DNA from 4 places in the Rhizobium viscosum genome. Region 2 is predicted to be linked to each of the others. Evidence: riboswitches for the same ligand, from Rfam matches in the RefSeq annotation. Region 2 holds a riboswitch; each other region holds the start of a gene.
The links. A riboswitch is a leader RNA that binds a small molecule or an ion and turns the genes downstream of it on or off. The one in region 2 is predicted to bind cobalamin.
Positions count from the first base shown of each region.

Region 1: another riboswitch for cobalamin. It lies ahead of bluB (5,6-dimethylbenzimidazole synthase); the one in region 2 lies ahead of nrdH (glutaredoxin-like protein NrdH).
Region 3: another riboswitch for cobalamin. It lies ahead of H4W29_RS18185 (ABC transporter substrate-binding protein); the one in region 2 lies ahead of nrdH (glutaredoxin-like protein NrdH).
Region 4: another riboswitch for cobalamin. It lies ahead of cobU (bifunctional adenosylcobinamide kinase/adenosylcobinamide-phosphate guanylyltransferase); the one in region 2 lies ahead of nrdH (glutaredoxin-like protein NrdH).

Region 1 is NZ_JADBEC010000003.1:199,210-205,031, reverse strand. It holds gene H4W29_RS33055 (LysR family transcriptional regulator) at 1-745, opposite strand, end outside; gene H4W29_RS33050 (MFS transporter) at 870-2,414, shown strand; gene bluB (5,6-dimethylbenzimidazole synthase) at 2,432-3,133, opposite strand; cobalamin riboswitch at 3,176-3,367, opposite strand; gene H4W29_RS33040 (3-deoxy-7-phosphoheptulonate synthase) at 3,797-4,864, shown strand; gene H4W29_RS33035 (TolB family protein) at 5,375-5,822, opposite strand, start outside.
Region 2 is NZ_JADBEC010000001.1:2,359,080-2,364,901, reverse strand. It holds gene nrdE (class 1b ribonucleoside-diphosphate reductase subunit alpha) at 87-2,255, opposite strand; gene nrdI (class Ib ribonucleoside-diphosphate reductase assembly flavoprotein NrdI) at 2,234-2,635, opposite strand; gene nrdH (glutaredoxin-like protein NrdH) at 2,649-2,870, opposite strand; cobalamin riboswitch at 3,133-3,359, opposite strand; gene metE (5-methyltetrahydropteroyltriglutamate--homocysteine S-methyltransferase) at 3,517-5,822, opposite strand, start outside.
Region 3 is NZ_JADBEC010000001.1:3,699,938-3,705,759, reverse strand. It holds gene H4W29_RS18190 (metallochaperone AztD) at 316-1,548, shown strand; cobalamin riboswitch at 1,604-1,912, shown strand; gene H4W29_RS18185 (ABC transporter substrate-binding protein) at 2,091-3,107, shown strand; gene H4W29_RS18180 (FecCD family ABC transporter permease) at 3,119-4,144, shown strand; gene H4W29_RS18175 (ABC transporter ATP-binding protein) at 4,141-4,905, shown strand; gene H4W29_RS18170 (class I SAM-dependent methyltransferase) at 4,909-5,682, shown strand; gene H4W29_RS18165 (hypothetical protein) at 5,718-5,822, opposite strand, start outside.
Region 4 is NZ_JADBEC010000001.1:3,545,448-3,551,269, forward strand. It holds gene H4W29_RS17385 (cobyric acid synthase) at 1-430, shown strand, start outside; gene H4W29_RS17390 (SDR family oxidoreductase) at 526-1,296, shown strand; gene H4W29_RS17395 (chloride channel protein) at 1,328-3,118, opposite strand; cobalamin riboswitch at 3,326-3,718, shown strand; gene cobU (bifunctional adenosylcobinamide kinase/adenosylcobinamide-phosphate guanylyltransferase) at 4,042-4,551, shown strand; gene cobW (cobalamin biosynthesis protein CobW) at 4,556-5,602, shown strand; gene cobN (cobaltochelatase subunit CobN) at 5,611-5,822, shown strand, end outside.

The DNA.
Region 1 (5,822 bases), on a different contig from region 2:
CGAAGCGCTCGCTGACCTCGACAGTGCCGACGGGGGCCAGCCGATAGGAGAAGGTTGAAACGGCAAGCCCGGCCGAAACGGCTGCTGTCACAGCCGAAGAGCCGCCGCCGAGGAAGACTTCGGTCCAGGGGATGCCGGCTGCATCGAGCGCGCGGGTGCAGACAGCCCGTACTCCGCAAGTTGGCGAGAGTGCTGCAAGACGCAACGGCTCGCCGCGGCGATACTCGAATTGCGGCGTGGCGAACCAGCCGAAATGCTCGGGCCCCAGAACCTCGCCGTCGCGCCGGTCTTCGTCTCGGCGGATGATCGCCGCATCCAGTTCGCCGCGATCGAAGGCGGCAAGCAGGGTGCAGGAATTATCGATCCGCACCTCGATCGTCAGACCCGGATCATGGGCGTTGAGGCGCGCAAGCAGTGTCGGAACCTCCGGCCCTGCTACATGCGCGGCAATGCCGATCGTGAAATGGCGGCGCGACGAGGAAAGCGCCGCAACGGCCCGGTCATGGGCTTCGAGGAATTCCCGTGCGGCCTGTAGAAACACTGCCCCTTGCGCCGAGAGCCGCACCAGCCGCGGCGTGCGTTCGATCAGCCGGTGGCCGAGCCGCTCCTCCAGCCGCTTCAGCTTGACGCTGATCGCTCCTTGCGTGCTGCCGAGTTCGTTGGCAGCACGGGTGAAACTCTTGTTGTCGGCGATCGCCACAAAGGCCTGAACGGAATCGACATCGAGCATGGTGAAACCAATCATTCGAATTTGTTGTGTCTGAAATATGTGATCATCCAATTCTGTAATGATCAAGTCCTGCCTATGCTGACGCAAATGGACCATAGCGGATGTCACGTTGTCCGCCTCAACGTCGAAAGGCCAAAGCATGCCCCCTGATTCCGTTTCATCCTCTCGTGCACGCAGCATCATTGCGCTGCTGGCTGCCTGTCTGTCCTCGCTGATGTTCGGTCTCGAAATATCGAGCGTGCCGGCAATCCTGCCCACATTGGAAAAAGTGCTTCACGCCGATTTCAGTGCCCTGCAATGGATCATGAACGCCTATACGATCGCCGTTACGACGGTGCTGATGGCCGCAGGCACATTGGCCGACCGTTACGGCCGCAAGCGCGTCTTCCTGATCGGCATTGCCGTCTTCGGCCTCACCTCGCTGATTGCCGGACTCGCGCAGGATGTCTCGCTGTTGATCGTTGCTCGTTTTCTGCAGGGAATGAGCGGCGGCTTCATGTTGATCTGCCAGGTAGCGGTCCTCTCCCATCAATTCCAGGAGGGCCGCGCCCGCAGCATCGCCTTCGGCTGGTGGGGTATCATTTTCGGCATCGGCCTGGGCTTCGGCCCGATCGTCGGCGTCGGAATCGTGGCGGTGGCCGGTTGGCAATGGGTGTTCCTCATCCATGCTGTACTGGCGGCCGTGACAGTCGCTCTCGCGCTGACGGGAATTCAGGAATCGCGCGATCCCGCAGCCGGACGGCTCGATATCGCCGGCATCGCTACCCTTTCGCTGGCGGTCTTCTGCCTTGCCTTCTTCATCACCCAGGGGCCAGCTCTCGGTTTTGCGAGCCCCGCTGCGCTTGGCACTATCGGACTTGGCGCCGCAAGCCTCGTCGCCTTCGTCGTTGCCGAAAGGCTGAATCCGCGACCGATGTTCGATGTCTCGGTCTTTGGCATTCGCGCCTTCTCGGGTGCCATCATCGGCTCGGCTGCCATGAATATCAGCTTCTGGCCTTTCATGATCTATCTGCCCATCTGGTATGAGGCCGGTCTCGGCTATGGCAGTGTGACCGCCGGCATCGCCTTGCTTGCCTATACGCTGCCGACGCTCGTCGTGCCGCCGCTGGCCGAACGGCTTATGCTGCGCTACCGGCCGGGCATCATCATTCCCGGCGGCCTTTTCACCATCGGGCTCGGCTTCCTGCTGATGAAGTCAGGCAGTGCTGCCGCTGCGCCAAGCTGGCTGACGATGCTGCCCGGTGCGCTGCTTGCCGGCATCGGACTTGGCTTCACCAACACCCCGGTCACCAATACGACGACGGGCGCCGTCTCCAGCGATCGCGCTGGCATGGCCTCCGGCATTGACATGAGCGCCCGGATGATCTCGCTCGCCATCAACATCGCCGTCATGGGCTTCATCCTGTTCAGCGGCGTGCTCTCCCATCTGAAGAGCGCCTTGCCGAACGCGATGGATGCCGATGACCTGCGCCTGCTTGCCGAACGGATCTCCGCCGGCAACATCACTGCCCTGCCAGACATTCCGGCCGAGACGGTGCATGATGCGCTGGTCGCAGGCTTCGGCGGTGTCATGCTCTATGGCGCCATCGGCGTCTGGCTTCTCGCCGCCGCAAGCTTCCTCACCTTTGGCCATTGGAGGACACCGGCCTGCGCCAAGGATTGCAGCACCCAGCCGGCCGAGTGACACACACGCGCGCCGGCTCAAACCGGCGCGGCCTCGCCTTCCACCTGTCCCCAGCCGTCGTGGTAGACCAGCTCTTCCAGCGCCACCCGCTGCCGCCAGCCTTTGACCGCCAGTTCCGGCTCCTCGTAGAGCCGGTCGACGAAGCCGGCGCAGAGCCAGGCGACGACTTCGATATGATCGGGAATGCCAAGTATCTCCTTGAGGTCGCCCTCGCGAAAGATGCTGACCCAGCCGATGCCGACGCCTTCGGCGCGGGCCGCGAGCCACAGGTTCTGGATGGCGCAGACGGTGGAATAGCTGTCCATGCGCGGATTATGCGTGCGCCCCAGCACCACGCTGCCGCTGCGGGTCGGATCGCAGGTCACGCAGATGCCGAGCGGCGCCTGGACAATGCCTTCGAGCTTCAGCGAACGATACTTTTCCTGCCGCTCGCCATCGAACATGCGAGCCGCTTCCTCATTCGCCCTGAGGAATGCATCGCGCACTCGCGCCCTCACCTCGGCACTTTTCACCAGAATGAAATTCCACGGCTGCATGAAGCCGACCGAGGGAGCGTGATGGGCCGCCGTCAAAAGCCGTGTTACCAGATCGTCCGGCAAGGGATCGGGCAGGAACTGGCTGCGCACGTCGCGCCGCGTCATGATTGCGTGATAGACGGCCTCGCGTTCGGCCGCAGAAAAGCTGGATGCCGGGCAAACGGCATCATCAATGGGTCGCATCGTCAAATCCCCAACAACGCAACCGCCCGCCGTCCGCGCGGGTTGGGTCTATCTTGCCAGGCCGGTCTTCTGACTTGGCGTCATCCGCCTCGCCGTTGCCTTCCCGGCCGGAAAGCCAGTGGCGTAGTTTAAACGGCGAGCGTCAGCCTTACAGCGTTGGGCACGTTCCGGTCTTGCACCGGATTCCCGATTCTCCCGCTTGTGACAGCAGGCACCTGACGGGCGATCTATGGCGCGGAAACGGCATGGCCGCAAGCCGCATGCGACATTCATTTCGTGGACAGGCTGAAAACGCTGTCCTAAAGCGAAACCCGAATCCAACCGACGCCCCACCAATGCCGGTGAGGAGCCGACGACCCGACGCCGCAGGAACAGACATGCCGAAGCGACCGAACCGGAAGAGGCCCTGGCCGAAAGCCGATAAAACTTCACAGCTCTGTCATTTTTCCTCACAGATTCCACGTGACAATTCCAATTCGCATGTCTACATAGGCGGCATGTCGATTTCGTCCGTTTACGCATCGCGATTTTATTCGTACCGCTGCTTCCAGCGGATGCGGGTCTGTGCGTAACCGAAACTAACGCGACGACAACCCGAACAGCCGCTAGTCTACCTGGCGGCTTTTTTGTTCCGCACGGTATGACCAAACAGGAGAGCATACCGTGACTGACACTATTGATGATCTGCGCATCGTCGAGATCACCCCGCTGACCAAGCCTGCCGATATTATCAAGGAAATCCCGCGTGACCGCGCGGTCACGCACACCGTGACCAGCACGCGCGACACGATCCACAATATCCTGACCGGTAAAGACGACCGTCAGCTGGTCGTCATCGGCCCCTGCTCGATCCATGATCCGGCAGCCGCCCGCGAATATGCGTCTCGTCTCGTCGAGCAGCGACGACGCCTGTCCGGCGATCTCGAAATAGTCATGCGCGTCTATTTCGAAAAGCCCCGCACCACCGTCGGCTGGAAGGGCCTGATGAACGACCCGCATCTCGACGGCAGCTACCGTATCGAGGAAGGCCTGCGCCTCGCCCGCCGTCTGCTGCTCGACATCAACGCCATGGGCCTGCCGGCCGGCTGCGAATTCCTCGATACGATCACGCCGCAGTACATCGCCGATCTCGTCAGCTACGGCGCCATCGGCGCGCGCACGACCGAAAGCCAGATCCACCGCCAGCTCGCCTCGGGTCTCTCCTGCCCGATCGGCTTCAAGAACGGCACGGATGGCGGCGCGCGTGTCGCGCTCGACGCGATCATGGCCGCTTCCCAGCCGCATCATTTCCCGGCTGTCACCAAGGACGGACAGGCAGCGATTGCCTCCACGCGTGGCAACGAGGACTGCCACATCATCCTGCGCGGCGGCAAGCGGCCCAACTATGAAGCTGCCGACGTCCAGGCCGTCATCGCCGAGGCAACCAAGCTGGGTGTCGACCCGCGCATGCTGATCGATGCCAGCCACGCCAACAGCGGCAAGGATCCGATGAACCAGCCGAAGGTCGTCCACGACGTCGCCGGCCAGATCGTCGCCGGCAATAGCCATATCAAGGGCATGATGATCGAGAGCAATCTCGTCGCCGGCCGCCAGGATCTCGTCCCCGGCAAGCCGCTCGTCTATGGCCAGTCCATTACCGATGGCTGCATCGGTTGGGATACGTCCGTCGAGGTACTCGAAGATCTCGCCAAGGCCGTCCGCGACCGCCGGAAGGCAGCCGTCGCTGCCTGAGTGGCCGCATTCAGCGCGGCGGGAAAACCCCGCCGCCCGTTCCCAATCTGCTATAGAGGGTTTTAGGAAACTACGAGTTTTCGATTGCGTAGATGAACAGAGCGGTCCACGCCGAACCAATTACAAATATCACTGTCCAGAGCCACATCGCTTCTTTTAGGGCGCGCTCGTTTTTTCTCAGGACGAGCATTAACAGTGACAATATAAATAAGGGGTAAGCTTGCGGGGAGATTAGAAGCATTCCACGCAACGGGCCTCTTAATTCGGCAGCGTCGGAAATCTCTTCATATATACTGTAATATGACATCGGTATTCTCGCTAAAATGTAGAGAGATACGAAGTATATTATAGATATTATGATCATCGATTTTCTTATGAAATGAATTTTACGCAAGGCCCTATCTCGCGGATGCGCTGTATTATGTTGTGTGTTTAATCTGTAGACGTACGCTAAGTTGCAGTCCGAAGCTATTCCCCACCGCTCACTCATCAAATGGCGGTGCGCCGCTCTTAAGACTTCACCGGAAAATACCGCACGAAAGCGAATTCCTCGCCATCCGGCGACCAGTTCGGCACGTTGATCGTGCCCTGCCCGCCGAAGAGTTCGAACAATTCCGTCAGGTTGCCGCCATCCATGTCCATCATCCGCAGGCGCACGTTGAGATCGCGCGGGTGATCGAAGACGTCAGGATCGTAGGAAAGGATCAGCACCTTGTCATTGTTCGGCGACGGATGCGCAAACCAGTTGCCGTAATTGTCCGATGTCACCTGCTCAAGACCCGTGCCATCGGGATGGATGCGCCAGATCTGCATCAGCCCGGTGCGGCTGGAATTGAAATAGATCCACTGCCCGTCGGCCGACCAGTCCGGCCCGTCATTGCGGCCCTCGCCATGCGTCAGCCGCTTCTCCTCGCCGCCGTCGACCGAGATCGTGTAGATATCGAAGAGATCATTGCGG
Region 2 (5,822 bases):
CTTGTCTCTTCTCCCCATGGGGGAGAAGGTGCCGGCAGGCGGATGAGGGGGCTACAAGCTCGAAACTCTCGGCCAGCAGCCCAAAATCAAAGCGTACAAGACACGCAGCCCTGCACCTCAGTGCCGGACAGCGCCATCTGGCGAAGCCGGATATAGTAGATGGTCTTGATGCCTTTCTTCCAGGCATAGATCTGGGCACGGTTGATATCGCGCGTCGTTGCCGTATCGCGGAAGAACAGCGTCAGCGACAGACCTTGATCGACATGCTGGGTAGCTGCCGCATAGGTGTCGATGATCTTCTCAGCGCCGATCTCGTAGGCGTCCTCGTAATAGTCGAGATTGTCGTTGGTCATGAACGGCGCCGGATAATAGACGCGGCCGATCTTGCCCTCCTTGCGGATCTCGATCTTCGAGACGATCGGATGGATCGAGGAGGTCGAGTGGTTGATATAGGAGATCGAGCCCGTGGGCGGCACAGCCTGCAGGTTCTGGTTATAGAGGCCGGAGGCCATGACCGCCTTCTTCAGCTCGAGCCAGTCTTCCTGCGTCGGAATATGAATGCCGGCATCGTCGAACAGCGACTGCACCTTTGCGGTCGCCGGCTTCCATTCCTGCCCGGTATATTTGTCGAAATATTCGCCCGAGGCATATTTCGAATTCTCGAAACCCTTGAAGCTCGCGCCGCGCTCGACTGCCAGACGATTAGAAGCACGCAGCGCATGATAGGTCACCGTGTAGAAATAGATATTGGTGAAATCGACGCCCTCTTCCGAACCGTAGTGGATGCGCTCGCGGGCGAGGTATCCGTGCAGGTTCATCTGTCCCAAGCCGATCGCGTGGCTGTCGTCATTGCCCTTTTCGATCGACGGCACCGAGGAGATATGGCTCATGTCGGACACGGCCGTCAGCGCACGGATCGAAGTTTCGATCGTCTTGCCGAAATCGGATGAATCCATCGCCATCGCAATGTTGAGCGAGCCGAGATTGCAGGAAATATCCTTGCCCATCGTCTTGTAGGAAAGGTCGTCGTTGAACTCGCTCGCTTCACTGACCTGCAGGATTTCCGAGCAGAGGTTGCTCATGCTGATACGCCCGGCGATCGGGTTTGCCCGGTTCACCGTGTCTTCGAACATGATGTAGGGATAACCACTCTCGAACTGGATTTCGGCAATCACCTGGAAGAATTCGCGCGCCTTGATCTTCTTCTTGGTGATACGGGCATCCGCCACCATCTCGCGATATTTCTCCGTCACCGAGATTTCGGTGAAGGGCACACCGTAGACCCGCTCCACGTCATAGGGCGAGAAGAGGTACATATCCTCGTTGTTCTTGGCGAGCTCGAAAGTGATGTCGGGCACAACGACGCCGAGTGACAGCGTCTTGATGCGGATCTTCTCGTCGGCATTTTCTCGCTTGGTATCGAGGAAGCGCATGATGTCGGGGTGATGCGCGTTGAGATAGACGGCGCCCGCGCCCTGCCGCGCGCCAAGCTGGTTGGCATAGGAGAATGAGTCCTCCAGCAGCTTCATCACGGGAATGATGCCCGAAGACTGGTTTTCGATCTGCTTGATCGGCGCACCCGCCTCGCGAATATTGGTCAACGAGAGCGCCACGCCGCCGCCGCGCTTGGAAAGCTGCAGCGCCGAATTGATGGAGCGGCCGATCGATTCCATATTGTCTTCGACGCGCAGCAGGAAGCAGGAGACGAGCTCGCCGCGCTGCTTCTTGCCGGCATTGAGGAAGGTCGGCGTTGCCGGCTGGAAACGGCCGGCGATGATCTCTTCCATCAGATCGCGGGCAAGCTGCTCATTGCCCTCGGCAAGTGCCAGCGCCACCATGCAGATGCGATCTTCGTAGCGCTCGAGATAGCGCTTTCCGTCGAAAGTCTTCAGCGTATAGCTGGTGTAATATTTGAAGGCGCCGAGAAAGGTCGGAAAACGGAACTTCTTGGCATAGGCCTGGTCGAACAGGTCGCGGACGAAATTGAAGGAATATTGGTCGAGAACTTCCTGCTCGTAATAACCTTCGGTCACCAGATAATCGAGCTTCTCCCGAAGGTTATGGAAGAACACCGTGTTCTGGTTCACATGCTGCAGGAAATACTGCTTGGCCGCCATGCGGTCCTTGTCGAGCTGGATCTTGCCCTCATCGTCATAGAGGTTCAGCATCGCGTTCAGCGCGTGATAGTCCAGCGCTTCCACGGCCTTTAGCGGTTTTGCGCCCGCATCCCGCGTCAGATTTGTTCCCGTGTCCAAAATCGTCCCATCCCGTCTTTGACATTGGCGACATCCTCGGCAGTTCCCAGAAGCTCAAACCGGTAGAGGTACGGCACCTGGCACTTCTGCGAGATCACGTCGCCGGCAAGCCCGTAGGTCTCGCCGAAATTGCTGTTGCCCGCAGCAATCACGCCGCGGATGTTGGAGCGGTTTTCCGCATCGTTGAGGAAACGGATCACCTGCTTGGGCACGGCCCCTTTTCCCCCGTCCCCGCAATAGGTGGGCGAGATCAGCACATAGGGTTCGCGAATGTCGATGTCTTCAGCGCCGAGGGGAATGCGCGCCGCGCGCAGTCCCAGCTTCTCGACGAAACGATGGGTATTCTCGGACCGGCTGGAATAGTAGACGATCAGGCCCATCGCTCTTCTCCGATCAGGAGAGCGCGCTGATCATATCAGGGCGGAAGCCCGCCCAGTGGTTCTCGCCGGCAACGACGACCGGAACCTGCATGTAGCCCATGCCGCGCACGCGATCGAGCGCGTCGGCATCCTCGGAGATATCGATGATTTCATAGTCTACGCCCAGACGGTCGAGGGCGCGGTAGGTGGCGGTGCACTGAACGCAGGCAGGCTTGCTGTAAACGGTAACGCTCATCATGTTCCTCGTGATACCGATGGATTCCGGACGCAATACTGGGATCGGGCGCCTTGCGGCGTCCGAGGCAACGCTTGATATTGATCTGACAAAGTTGGCGCTTTAGGCGCCGAACACTCTTCCCTGCAGGACCTGCACGGGCGGCGGTTTTGATGCTTTCGACATGACTTCAACCCCGAAGTGTTCAGCGGACGTTCGGGGCAGCGCAACAGGCTCGGATTTTTTCCTCCTGCATAGACGCGACCTTCCGGACACCCCGCCCGTGGACATCTAGTTCAAGGCAGGTCTCCTGGCTCGCGGGTCGAAGCACCCTGCCCCCAGCCTTCCCAAAGCGTCATGCCTCAGTGACCTGAAATCGGACAGTTGCTCACCGCTTACAGTTGCGGGGGCAGCTCCGGCCTTGTCGCGCCGTCATGACGAAACGCACCGTATTCCCATCTTAGCCCCTAATCCTTGCGAATCAGGGAAACCTCGAACGCTATATATAGTAGCTCAATGAGCCGGGTCGATCAACGACTTGTAGTGCCTTCCGTAGCGTGAGGCACTAGATAAAGGTCCGATCATGGTTAACGGCGGATTAATCAAGGTCCATCCGATGTCATTGGGGATTAAGGAGAGCCGACGTCTTGTCAGCTCTCCACTTCTCCTATCGCCGAATCGGCCCGATTGACCGAAGCGCCTTGGCGGCGGCAACCATGTTGACGAGCGCCGGACGAACCTCTTCCCACTTGCGCGTTTTCAACCCGCAATCCGGATTGATCCAGAGCTGCCCGTCCGTCAGACGCTGGCGCGCCAGTGTTAGAAGCTCCGTCATTTCCTCAACGTCGGGAACGCGCGGCGAATGGATGTCGTAGATACCTGGGCCGATCTCGTTCGGATATTTATAGCTGCGGAAGGCTTCCAGCAGTTCCATCTTGGAGCGTGACGTCTCGATCGAGATCACGTCGGCATCCATTGCGGCAATGGCATCGATGATCTGGTTGAACTCCGAATAGCACATATGCGTATGGATCTGCGTTTCGTCCGCCACGCCGGAGGCGCACAGGCGAAAACTCTCGACCGCCCAGTCCAGATAGGTCTTCCAGTCGGCCTTGCGCAGCGGTAGGCCTTCTCGAAGGGCAGCTTCGTCGATCTGGATCATCGCCGCACCGGCCTTTTCGAGATCGAGCACCTCGTCGCGGATCGCCAACGCGATCTGCCGGCTGACATCGGCACGGGAAAGATCGTCGCGGACGAAGGACCAGTTCAGGATCGTCACCGGTCCGGTCAGCATGCCCTTGACCGGCTTCTCTGTCAGCGACTGCGCATAGCACCACCACTCGACCGTCATCGGCTTCGGCCGGGAGACGTCGCCGAAGATGATAGGCGGGCGCACATAACGGGAGCCATAGCTCTGCACCCAGGCATGCTGCGTGAAGGCGAAGCCGGAAAGCTGCTCGCCGAAATACTGCACCATGTCATTGCGTTCGAATTCGCCATGGACGAGTACGTCCAAGCCGATTTCCTCCTGCCAGCGGATTGCCGCTTCAGTCTCTTTTTTCAAAAAGGCATCATAATCCGCCTCGCTGATCGTCCCCTTGGTGAAAGCGGAGCGGGACTTTCGAACATCTGATGTCTGCGGGAAGGAGCCGATCGTCGTCGTCGGGAAGAGCGGCAGGCGAAGCTTGCGCTCCTGCAGGCCGGTCCTCTCGGCAAAACCGCTGCTCCGCGTCATCATCGTCTCATCGATTGCCGCGACCCGCTGCCTGACTTTGAGATCGTGCACACGTGGCGAAGCTGCGCGAGAGGTCACAGCCTCAGAGGCTGCAGCAATCGCTTGAGAAGCCCCGCCGGGACTGCCGAGTGCAGAGAGTTCATCAAGTTTCTGGGTGGCGAAAGCAAGCCACGACGTCAGCTCCTCATCCAACCCGGTTTCCAGATCCAGATCGATCGGCACATGCAGCAGCGAGCAGGACGGTGCGATCTGCAGCCGATCCGCACCGATGCGCTGAACGAGTGGCTCGATCTTTTTCAGGATCGCAGCAAGGTCCGCTTTCCAGATATTGCGTCCGTCGATGATGCCGAGCGACAGCGTCAGATCAGCTGGCGCTTCGAGAAGGACATCAATCTGCTGCGGAGCACGAACGAGATCGACATGCAGGCCGGAAACCGGCAACGAGAGCGCCGTCGGCAGGTTGTCGCCTATATTGCCGAAATAGGTGGCGAGCATGATCTTCAGGTTCGGCACCAGCTCATGCAGCGCGCGATAGACGTGCTTCAGCGCTGCCTGCTCTTCTCCTGAGAGATCAAGCACCAGGCATGGTTCGTCGATCTGCACCCAGTCGGCACCGGCTGCACTCAGTTCCGCAAGCACCCTCGCATAAACAGGCAACAGGCGTTCCAGCAGGGTGATCGGCGCAAAACCTTCCTCGGTTCCCTTGGCGAGCTTCAGGAAGGTGACCGGACCGAGGATGACCGGCCGTGTGTGGATTCCGAGCGTCTTCGCCTCGATGAAGGCATCGAGCGGCCTGTTTGCGGTCAGCGCGAAGGATTGATCGGGACCGAGTTCCGGCACCATGTAGTGATAGTTCGTGTCGAACCATTTCGTCATTTCCAGCGCTGGCACGCCATGCCCGTGATGGTGCTGATGGCCGCAATCGACATGCGCCTCTTCGCCGGTCGAGCCGCGCGCCATGGCGAAATAGGTATCAAGCGCAACAGGCCCGTCCTTCCAACCATAGGCCGAAGGTATGGCGCCGATCATGACAGTCGTGTCGAGCACGTGGTCATAGAACGAGAAATCATTGGAGGGGATGATATCGATCCCCTTCTCTTTCTGCAGGGCCCAGTTTTGCGCCCGCAGCCGCTTGCCGATATCGAGAAGCGCGCCGGCATCGGACTTGTCGGCCCAATAGCTTTCAAGTGCGAATTTGAGTTCACGATGCTTTCCGATCCTGGGAAAGCCGAGATTTG
Region 3 (5,822 bases), 1.3 Mb from region 2:
TCCGCGGATTATCCGAATTAGACGAGGTGGGCGGGATGGGCTTGTGAGCTCGGCTCAGCAATCGACATCAATGGCCTGCGTCACAGTGCGGCGGGATCAGCGCCTGCACACCGCCATCCAGTCACGATGAAAAGCCGGCCAAACATCAGACCAGGCCAGCGCCCGATTCGTAGATTCAAAGAGTTAGCGCGTCCTTTGTGCGTCCGAATGAACGTACGGCTCTGGTTTCTCAAAAATCCTGCAGCCAGGACTGGACAAGGCAAACGTAACTTTATAACAACGAGAATGTAATGTTATTACATTAAAGGAGATTTCATGTCCCGGCGCCTCTTCGCTACATTCGCAGTCGCCACCGCGCTCACATCCGCCGCCTTGCCATCGGCTTCCGGCGCCGAGGAGGAACAGCAGGAGAGCTGGCGGCTTTTCGTGGCTGACCACAGCCTGCCGATCGTCCACGCCATCGACCTTGCAAGCGGGAGACAGATCGGCCGCTTCGATCTCAAGGGTTATGCCGCCCTGTCGCTGAGCGAGACCGGGCGCACGGTCTTTGCCGTCCAGGGCGAAGAGAATGTCGTTCACGCCATCGATACCGGCATTGCCCTTTCCGATCATGGGGAGCATCGCGATCTCGAGGTGGCGCCGCCGAAGCTGATCGGCGCGACGATAAAGGGCGAGAAGCCCGGCCATGTGGTGACGCATGGCGATGACGTAGCGATCTTCTACGATCGCACCAACCACTTCGATCTCCTGAAGGAAAGCAGCCTGCTGCAGGAAAAGCCGGAGCCGAAGGCTGTCGATACCATCGCCGCCCATCATGGCGTCGCAGTGCCGATGGGCAATCACCTGCTGGTCTCCGTGCCGAACATGCAGGCGCCGGTCAAGGAGGGCGAACTGCCACCGCGCCTTGGTCTGCGGGTGCTCGACCGTGATGGTCGGCAGATCGGCGATGTCACGCCCTGCACCGGCCTGCATGGCGAGGCGACCTCTGCCCGCCTCGTTGCCTTCGGTTGCGAGGAAGGCGTGCTTATTGCCCGCCCGGGCGGCACTGCAGGCCCCAGGGTGGAGATGATCGCTTATGGCGCGTCGCTGCCGCAAGGCAAGGTCTCCACCCTGCTCGGCGGCCGCTCCATGCAGTTCTTCCTCGGCAATTACGGGGAGGACAAGGTGGTGCTGATTGACCCCGACAGTACTGAGGCGCCCTACCGCGTTATCGACCTTCCGACACGGCGCGTCGATTTTGTGCTCGATCCGGCAAAGTTCCAGAATGCCTATATCCTCACCGAAGATGGCAGGCTGCATCTGCTCGATACGGTGAAGGGCGAGATCGTCAGATCGGAAACCGTCACGGAACCCTACAGCAAGGACGGCCATTGGCGCGATCCGCGTCCTCGGCTGGCCGTGGCCGGCGATGATATCGCCATCACCGATCCTCGCCGCAGCCTGATCCGCCTTGTCAGTAGCGAAACACTGAAGCAAACGCGCACGATCCCCGTCGAAGGCCAACCCTTCGGGCTTGTCGCCGCCGGCGGCTCGGGCGCCAGCCACTAAGCCTGTTGGCAGACCACACTTCGCGTTCCCTGCGCTTGACGTCGCCCATGGCGGCGTCATAGATCGGGGCGACGGTTCCCCGAGGAAGACTCCAAGGGGATTAATAGGGAACACGGTGCGGACGACCCAATAGGGACCAAGACCGTGGCTGCCCCCGCAACTGTAAGCGGATTGCTGGTCATATCCTGGAATGCATGGTTCGCCATTCATCCCGGAAGATGACAAGCGAACTGGTCATATCGGAGTGATCGCTTGCGATCATCTCCGCCGGCCTCAGGGCCACGCCACTGCGCGAAAGCGCGGGAAGGCAGATGACCAGCTGACATCCGCGAGCCAGGAGACCTGCCGTCAATCGCAATCCAATCAGCCAGGCGGGGATGCCTGGACAAGGAGCAGATATGATTGACCTTATTTCCTGCCGCTTGCCGCACGCGATCCGTCCCGATTGGACCACTCGCCGCTAGCCGTCCCGCCACGTTTGGCTCACGCATCTGCGCGCACCGGCGTCCGCTAGCCCTTTTCCTTTTGATCGAGAGTTTCCCATGCGACAGCTTCTGAAGAGCTTTTCCCTCGCGCTCGGGCTGGCCGGCCTTGCAGCCCCCGCCTTCGCAGCCACCCAATATCCCCTCACCCTCAGCAATTGCGGCCAGAAGGTCACTTTCGAAAAGGCACCGGCCAGGGTCGTTTCGATCGGCCAGGGCATGACCGAAGTGCTCTTCTCGCTCGGCCTTGCCGACAAGATCGCCGGCACCGCCGTCTGGGTCGGCCCGGTCCTGCCGCAATATGCAGAGGCCAACAGCAGGATCAAACGGCTGGCTGACAACGACCCGAGCTTCGAATCCGTCGTCGGCGCCGAGCCCGATCTGGTTGCTGCCGAATTCGAATGGCATGTCGGCGCCCAGGGCTCCGTCGGCAAGCGCGAACAGTTCGCCGATCTCGGCATCAACACCTATATCGCGCCGGCCGATTGCGTCGCCAAGATCAACACCGATGGTGGCGATGGCGTGCGCAAGGAGCTGTTCACGATGGACCTGATCTATCAGGAAATCGGCGAACTCTCCGAGATCTTCGACGTGAAAGACCGCGGCGATGCACTGATCGCCGACCTCAGGGAGCGCGAGGTCGCGGCCGTCGCCTCCGTTTCAGGTGCTGCGGCAAAGAACCTGCCGATCGTCTTCTGGTTCTCCAGCAAGGAGGTGAAGGGCGATGCCTTCATCGCCGGCAAGAACAGCGCGCCTGCCTATATCCTGAAGACGCTCGGCGCGAAGAACGTCGTGACAACAGAGGAAGAATGGCCCCTCGTCGGCTGGGAAACGATCTCGCAAGCCAACCCGGCCGTCATCGTCATCGCCACCATGGACCGGCGCCGCTATGCCGCCGACGACCCGAAGGTGAAAGTGGATTTCCTGGAAAACGATCCGGTCACGAAAGAGCTCGATGCCGTCAGGAACAAGCGCTTCGTCATGATGGACGCCCAGTCGATGAACCCGACGATCCGCACGATCGACGGCATCGAAGTGCTGGCAAAGGGCATCAAGTCCTTCGGTCTGACGCAGTGAGCCAGGCTGCCTTGCCACAGAGACGATGGTGGGCGCAGGTAGCGCTCGCCATCGCCGCCCTCCTCCTGCTCGGTATCATGATCAGTCTCGCCGTATCGATCGGCGAGATATCGATCCCGCTCGCCACCACGGCAAAGGCGGTTTCCAACCGCCTGTTCGGCACGGCATTCGAGCTCAGCCGCGTTCATCAGGGCATCGTCTGGGATTACCGCCTCAGCCGCGCGCTGGTGGCGGCCAGTGCCGGCGCGTCGCTGGCGCTCTGCGGCGTGGTGCTGCAGGCCCTGTTGCGCAATCCGCTCGCCGAACCCTATGTGCTCGGCATTTCGGCCGGTGCCTCCACCGGAGCGGTCTGCGTCATGATATTAGGTCTCGGCTACGGTGTGCTCAGCCTCTCCGGCGGCGCCTTCATCGGCGCCGTGATCGCCTTCCTGCTCGTCGGCTTGCTCGCCGCGGGTGCCGGCGGCACCAGCGAGCGCATCATTCTCTGCGGCGTGGCGGGCTCGCAGCTCTTCAATGCGCTGACCTCCTATATCGTCACCACCTCGGCCAATGCCGAACAGGCCCGCGGCGTACTCTTCTGGCTCCTGGGGTCGCTCAGTGGCGTGCGCTGGCCGGATGTCTGGCTCTCCGTGCCGGTCGCGCTGACGGGCTTCGTCGTCTGCCTTGCGCATGTGCGCGCGCTCGATGCCTTCGCCTTCGGCACGGATGCCGCAGCCTCCCTCGGCATCGCAGTGCGCCGCGTGCAGTTCACCCTGCTCGGCGTGACAGCGGCGATGACGGCAGGTGTGGTCAGCATGGTCGGTTCCATCGGCTTCGTCGGCCTCGTCATACCCCATGCCGCCCGCTTCCTCGTCGGCCCCTCCCACGGCCGTCTCCTGCCCGCGAGCGCGCTCGGCGGGGCGATCTTCATGGTCGGCGCCGACATTGTCTCGCGCATCATCATTCCCCAGCAGATCCTGCCGATCGGCGTCGTCACCGCGCTCTTCGGCGCACCGGCCTTTGCCGTCATCCTCTATCGCGTGCGGAGAAGCGCATGAGCATCACCGTCGACAAGGTCAGTTACGCGGCCGGCAACACCGTCATCGTCAATGGCGTCAGCATATTAGTCGAAAAGGGCAAGGTGCTCGGCCTGCTCGGCCCAAACGGCTCCGGCAAATCCAGCCTGTTGCGGCTGATCTGCCGCCTGCGGCAGGTCAAAAGCGGCATCATCCGCCTCGGCGACGACGATGTCTCGGGCCTCTCGCGTGCAGCACTCGCCCGCCGCATCGCCTTCGTCGAGCAGCAGTCGACGACGGATACGCAGCTCACCGTGCGCGACATCGTCCGCCTCGGCCGCACCCCGCATCGCGGCCTCATTGCCTCCTGGGGAGCCGATGACGATACCGCCGTTGCGGAAGCACTCGCCCGCGTCGACATGAGCGAGCGCGCCGGTCAGCTCTGGCAGACGCTCTCCGGCGGCGAACGCCAGCGCGTCCATATCGCCAGAGCCCTCGCCCAGGCCCCAAGCGAACTCCTGCTCGACGAGCCGACCAACCATCTCGATATCCAGCACCAGCTCGATATCCTGGCGCTGGTTTCAAAACTCGGCCTCACCTCCATCATCGCGCTGCACGATCTCAATCTGGCGGCGATGTTCTGCGATCACCTGGCCGTGCTGCAGAAGGGCGAGGTCGTGGCTGCAGGCACGCCCGAGGAAGTGCTGACCGAAGATCTGATCGCCCGCGTCTTCGGCGTGCGCGCCCATATCGAAAGATCGGCCGTGCATGGCCGCACACATATCCAGTATCGGGTGGGTTGAGACATGGACGGCGTGAATTTCGATCTTAAGGAAGAAATCCGCGACTACTGGTCGAAACGCTCGGAAACCTTCGACCTCGCCTTCGGCCACAAGATCGCCCCCGGCCCGGAGGCCGATGCCTGGCAGAAACCGATCCGCGAGGCTCTCGGCCTTGAGCCCAAACGCGTGTTGGAACTTGCCTGCGGCACCGGCGAAGTGACGCGCCTGATCCACGATCTCGGCCATGACGTCACCGCGCTCGATTTCTCCGAAGCGATGCTGAAGGTTGCCCGCACCAAACACGCCGGCAAGAAGCGCCTGCGCTTCATCCTGGCAGACGCCGAAAACACATTGGAGCCGGATGCGCATTACGACGCGATCGTCTGCCGCCACCTCGTCTGGACGCTGACCCGGCCGCAGGAAACCTTCGCCGAATGGCTCCGCATCCTCAAGCCCGGTGGCCTGCTGCTCTTCTTCGACGGCGACTGGGCAAGCCCGAAGCCCACCGGCCGCATCGCCAGCCTGCTGATCTCATGGATCGACCGCCTCATCGGCGCCGACAGGAACTATGACGGCGCGCTCAGCACTCGCCACACCCGCATCATGTCCGCCCTGCCCTTCGGCACCGGCCTGCACCCCGACACACTGCTGCCGCTGCTGATGGCATCCGGCTTTGCCGAAATCGAACTGCACTCCCACGCCCCGATCGCCCGGGCGCAGCGCAGGAATGCCAACCTCAGAAACAAGCTTAGAACCCTGGTCTACCGCCGCTTCATCCTGACCTGCCGGCGACCCTGATCTGTTGCGGATGGAGTTGACCCGGCAGCCGCCGTCTACCAGTTCCCAGGATCGGCAGTATGATCGACAGCAGCGAATTCGTCTGCCTTTGCCCGATCCAGTGTCACAGTCCTCGTCCTCTTAGTCTCATCAGCAACCAG
Region 4 (5,822 bases), 1.2 Mb from region 2:
GGTGTATGACCCGCTCGGCATCGAAGGTACGACGACAGAGATCGAAGGGCTTGGCCTGCTCGATGTCGAGACGGAGATGGCGCCGGAGAAGACGGTGCGCAACAGCGCTGCCCATTCAGCGGAATATGATGTGCCGCTATCAGGCTATCAGATCCACCTCGGCGTCACGCAAGGGGCCGATTGCGAACGGCCGGCGGCGATCGTCGACGGCTTGGCCGATGGGGCGGTTTCGGCCGACGGCCGGATCATGGGCACCTATCTGCACGGCCTCTTCGGCAGTGACGCTTACCGCGCCCGGCTGCTTCAAAGTTTTGGCCTCTCAGGCGAGGGCGGTAACTACCGCGAGAGCGTCGATCGGGCGCTCGACGAGGTCGCAGGCGGCCTGGAACAACATCTCGACCCGCGCTGGCTTGCAGGGCTGCTCGGCTAGGCCTGCGTTCATCGGCACCGCTCCGCTATTGCAAAATTAGTTGACTGAGTCCATTAATTATTGTTGCAACGCACCCAGTCGAGAGCGATGAAACCATGAGCATATTGGATAGATTTTCACTTGCGGGCCAGGTGGCGCTCGTGACCGGCGGCGGCCGCGGCCTGGGCTTCGAGATGGCACATGCACTTGCCGAGGCCGGCGCGCATGTCATCGTTACCGGGCGCACGGCGGCGACGCTGGAAGATGCCGTAAGGACCGTCCGCGCCGCCGGCGGCACGGCGCAGGCCGCCGCATTCGACATTGCCGACCGAGAGGCCCAGCGTGCGCTGATGGCCGACATCGAAAAGATCCATGGCCGTCTCGATATCCTGATTAACAATGTCGGCGCCCGCGACAGGCGGCCGCTGGCCGAATTCGACGACGATGCCATCATCGAATTGCTGCGCACCGATCTGGCCGCTGCGATAACGCTTTCGCGCGACGCAACCGTGCTGATGAAGCGGCGCAATTACGGCCGCCTGATTGCCGTGACCTCGATCAGCGGCCATGTCGTCATGCCCGGCGACTGCGTCTATCCGGCGGCCAAGCAGGGCCTGACCGGCCTGATGCGTGCCATGGCGGTCGAGTTCGGCCCACACGGCATCACCAGCAACGCGATTGCGCCCGGCTGGTTCGCCACCGAGACGAACGCGGCGATGGCTGCGAACGAGGAATTGATGCCCTTCGTGCGCCAGCGCATCCCCGTCCAGCGCTGGGGCCGCCCGGATGAGATTGCCGGCGCGGCGCTGTTTCTTGCAAGCGGTGCCGCCTCCTTCGTCAACGGACACATCCTGACCGTCGACGGTGGCATGACGGTCAGGATGTGAGCGGAGATTCTTGCGGCGTGCGGCAAAAGCCTCAGATCTCGCCTGAGACCTCGCGGCGGCGGCGGTCGAGTTCTTCGCTGTAGCGGCGCAGCGTGTGGCTTTCGCTAAGCTGGCCGATCACCTTGCGCTCGATGAGGTTGTTGACGACGGCGAGCGCTTCGCTTTCCGTCTTGTCGAAGATCGCGGCCGCCTGTTTGGCGTTCATCTGTGGCTGCAGGAAGTCGTTTTTATAGCGAATGAAATCGCCAAGATTCTGGGCTTCGTCCTGCGCGCTGGTGGGGTTGGCGTAGATTTCCGGCACGAGCACGAGGCCGGCATATTTGTCACCCTCATCGACGAGGATGACGCGCTGCGTCGAGCCGATGGGGAAAGCCTCCTTGAAGGCGTCCATCGTTATTCCAAGTTTTGCGGTCTTCACGTCTGATCGCATCAGCTTGTCTACGGTCAGGTTGCGGATCCAGCCGACATCATGGGCGCTGCGGATGCTTTCGCCGCGCAGGTGAAAGCGCCATGTGGCGAAGGAGTAGCCGAAGGTGGTGCGCACCACGAGCGAGGAGGTGATGACGGCGGCGAGCACCAGGGCGGTGATCGGGAAGTCGCCGGTAATCTCCAGCGCCAGGAAGGTCATGGTCAGCGGCCCGCCGATGACGGCGACGGCGAGCGAACTCATGCCGACCACGGCATAGATCACGGGCGTCAGCGTCGCATCGGCGAAATAGGGGGCGGAATAGGCAAACAGCTTGCCGAGCAGGGCACCCATGAAGAGCGATGCGAAGAACAGGCCGCCCCTGAAGCCGGAGCCGATGGAGACGGCTGATGCCACCGACTTCAGAAGGAAGAGGCCGATCAGCGCGGGAATGGTGATCTCATGGGCGAGGTTGAGATGCAGCGCGCCGTGACCGGCGGCAAGGACCTGCGGCGAGACCAGCGCCAGCAAGCCGACGACCAGGCCGCCGAGCGCCGGGCGAAAGGGCAGCGCGATGGAGCTCTTGCGCGCCAGTTCCTCGACGAAGGAGACGCCCTGCATGATGAGGATGCCGATGCCGGCGCAGAAGGCGCCGAGGGCGATCGCCGGGACGTAGTCGGCGGGCTGGACAGCGCCGAAGCTGCCGACATCGATGATGAAATCGCTGCCGGAGAGCAGTCGGGCGACCAGGGTAGCGACGAGGGCTGCGACGACGACAGGCGTCAGCGAAATGATGGTGTAGGTGCCGATGATCAGCTCGAAGGCATAGAAGGCACCGGTCAGCGGCGCATTGAAGGCGGCGGCGATGGCGCCGGCCGCGCCGCAGCCGACGAGGACGCGCATGTCGGAGCGGCGCAGCTGAAGCTTCAGGCCGAATTTCGAGGCGATGCCGGCTGCGAGCTGCGTATAGCCGGCCTCCAGTCCGACGGATGCGCCGAAACCGTTGGAAACGAGATTCTGGATGGCGACGAGGATGCTGTCGGTCAGCGACAGGCGGCCGCCATGCAGGGCATTGGCCTCGATCGGGTCGACCATCGGCTTCTTGCGCCATTTGGCGAGGATGAAGATCAAGAGGCCGAGCAGCATGCCGCCGGCAACCGGGGCGGTCATCAGCAGGAACTTGCTGTCGATCTCAGAGGCGCTGAGCCTCGTCGTGCCGTCTATGCCGAAGATCAGGCTGTGCATCTCTTCCGAGACATAGCTCATGGCGGTGACCGCAAGCCCCGATACGATGCCGACAAGCGCGCCGGCAAAGACCATGCCCATTTCGCTGTGGCGGATGAGCGCGCGCATGCGTCCCGGATCAAAGACGGTGCCAAGAGGGCCGAGGCGGCGAATATCCATTCGGGAGAGCATCATGGGGAAACTAGGCGGCAGGAATGAGGGTCAAGGGCGGAGCCGGCATCCGCATGAGCGGCAATTGCGGCAAAATACCGACTGGCCCGTAAAGTTTTTGTGACGTAAGCCTTTGATTAAAGACGATAATATCGGTAGTGTAAGTCGAGATGAACATGGGCGGGACGCTGCGCGGCAATTGACATGGGGGTTGCACGCGCCTAACCATGAATCCACATAATGGATGGTTCCGGATCGGCTAACGCCTTCCGGATGAAAAGGGAATGTGACGGGGCGGACCCAAGCCGGGCGCCTTTATCACAGCCGACCCCGCGACTGTAGAGCAGTAAGGGTCTTCCATCCGGCATTTTAACCGCCGCGCCGACGGTTTTGCATTCTGCAAGCGGGCAAGGCGGACAAGTGCCGGAAAAGCCACTGGAAATGCATCGTGATCAGCCGGGGCAGGACGCCTCTAATTCTACGAATCGTCCGCCTTTTCACGAGATGCAGCCGGGAAGGCGAGGCAGATCCGCTGGCACGATCAGGGGCGACCGTAACGGGTCGCCCCGGTCGGGGCCGTTAGCTGCGAGCCAGGAGACCTGCCGTCCGTGCCGGGCATAATGCCCAATCTGGGCGTTTTGCCCGCTGCCAGCACGGAGGTTGTCTTGGCTGAAGGATTTGATTCAGCGCTGCCTCCGGTGGTGCGATATAGTGGCGACGGCAGTGCGGTGCTTTTGGCCTCGTGCGTCGAGTATGTGGTACCCCCCTCTGTCCTGCCGGACATCTCCCCCACAAGGGGGGAGATTGAATCGCGGCGACGATCTCCCCAAACAATTGATGTAAGGCGATGGTCTCGCCTCTTGCCGATCTCCCCCCCTTGTGGGGGAGATGTCCGGCAGGACAGAGGGGGGTACCACACCCTCCGCTGCAAGAGGCGTCTGCGCATGACCACCACCCTCATCCTCGGCGGCGCCCGTTCCGGCAAATCCCGCTTTGCCGAAAATCTCATCACCACAAGCGGCCTCGAGCGCCATTACATCGCCACCGGCCGCGCCTGGGACGACGAGATGCAGGCGCGCATCAATCAGCACAGAGCCGATCGCGGCCCATCCTGGGCCACGCATGAGGAACCGCTCGATCTCGCCGAGCGCCTTGCCGCCATTGACGCGGAGGGCAGAGCAATCCTCGTCGATTGCCTGACGCTGTGGCTCACCAATCTGATGATGGAGGGGCGCGATATCGCCGCCCAGTCCGCCGCCCTTGCTGCCTTTCTGCCTGACGCAAAGGCGCGACTCGTCATCGTTTCCAATGAAGTCGGCCTCGGCATCGTGCCTGAGAACCGTATGGCACGCGAGTTTCGCGACCATGCCGGTCGGCTGCACCAAATGATCGCGGCAACTGCCGACGATGTCTATTTTATCGCGGCAGGCCTGCCGCTGAAAATGAAGGGTTAGTTCGATGCAGCAGAAAATTCCCGCAACCGTCATCACCGGCTTTCTCGGCGCCGGCAAGACGACCATGATCCGCAACCTGCTCACCAATGCTGGCGGCAAGAAGATCGCACTCATCATCAACGAGTTTGGCGATCTCGGTGTGGATGGCGACGTGCTGAAGGGCTGCGGCGCGGAAAACTGCACCGAGGATGACATCATCGAGCTCACCAATGGCTGCATCTGCTGCACGGTGGCCGACGATTTCATTCCGACCATGACCAAGCTTCTGGAGCGCGATCAGCGCCCCGACCATATCGTCATCGAGACCTCGGGCCTTGCCCTGCCGCAGCCGCTGGTCGCGGCCTTCAATTGGCCGGATATCAGAAGCGAAGTCACCGTCGATGGCGTCATCACCGTGGTCGACAGCGCCGCTGTCGCCGCAGGGCGTTTTGCCGATGACCACGATGCCGTCGATGCGCGTCGCGTCGAGGATGCATCGCTCGATCATGAAAGCCCGATCGAGGAGCTTTTCGAGGATCAGCTGACCTGTGCCGATCTCATAGTGCTCAACAAGACCGATCTCATTGATGCTGACGGCCTCGGCCGCGTGAAGAGCGAAGTCGCTTCGCGCATCGCCCGCAAGCCTGTCATGATCGAAGCGAAGAACGGCGAGGTGCCGGCAAGCGTGCTGCTCGGCCTCGGCATCGGCACGGAGGACGATATCGGCAACCGCAAGTCCCATCACGAGTTGGAGCATGAGGACGGCGAGCCGCATGATCACGACGAGTTCGACAGTTTCGTCGTCGAGCTCGGTGCGATCGCCGATACGGCCGCATTCGTCGAGAAGCTGAAGGGCATTATTGCCGAGCATGATGTGCTGCGCCTCAAGGGCTTCATCGATGTCTCGGGTAAGCCGATGCGCCTGCAGCTGCAGGCCGTGGGCGCCCGCATCGACCAGTATTTCGATCGCGCCTGGGCGCCGGGTGAAGCGCGCAGCACGCGCCTCGTCGTCATCGGCCTGCACGAGATGGATCAGGACGCGGTGCGCAAGGCGATCGAAGCGCTCGTCTGAGGTAAACAATGCATCTGCTTCTCGCTCAACAGGGAACGATCAGCGATGGCGACGAGGCGATCGACCTCGGCCAGTCGCCGGGCGATATCCTGTTCCTGTCGGCCGCCGATACCGAGCTTGCGGCGATTGCCGCGGCTCATGCCGGCGGGGCGATGGGGTATTCGCTGCGGCTTGCCAGCCTGATGAGCCTGAAGCATCCGATGTCGGTCGATACATACGT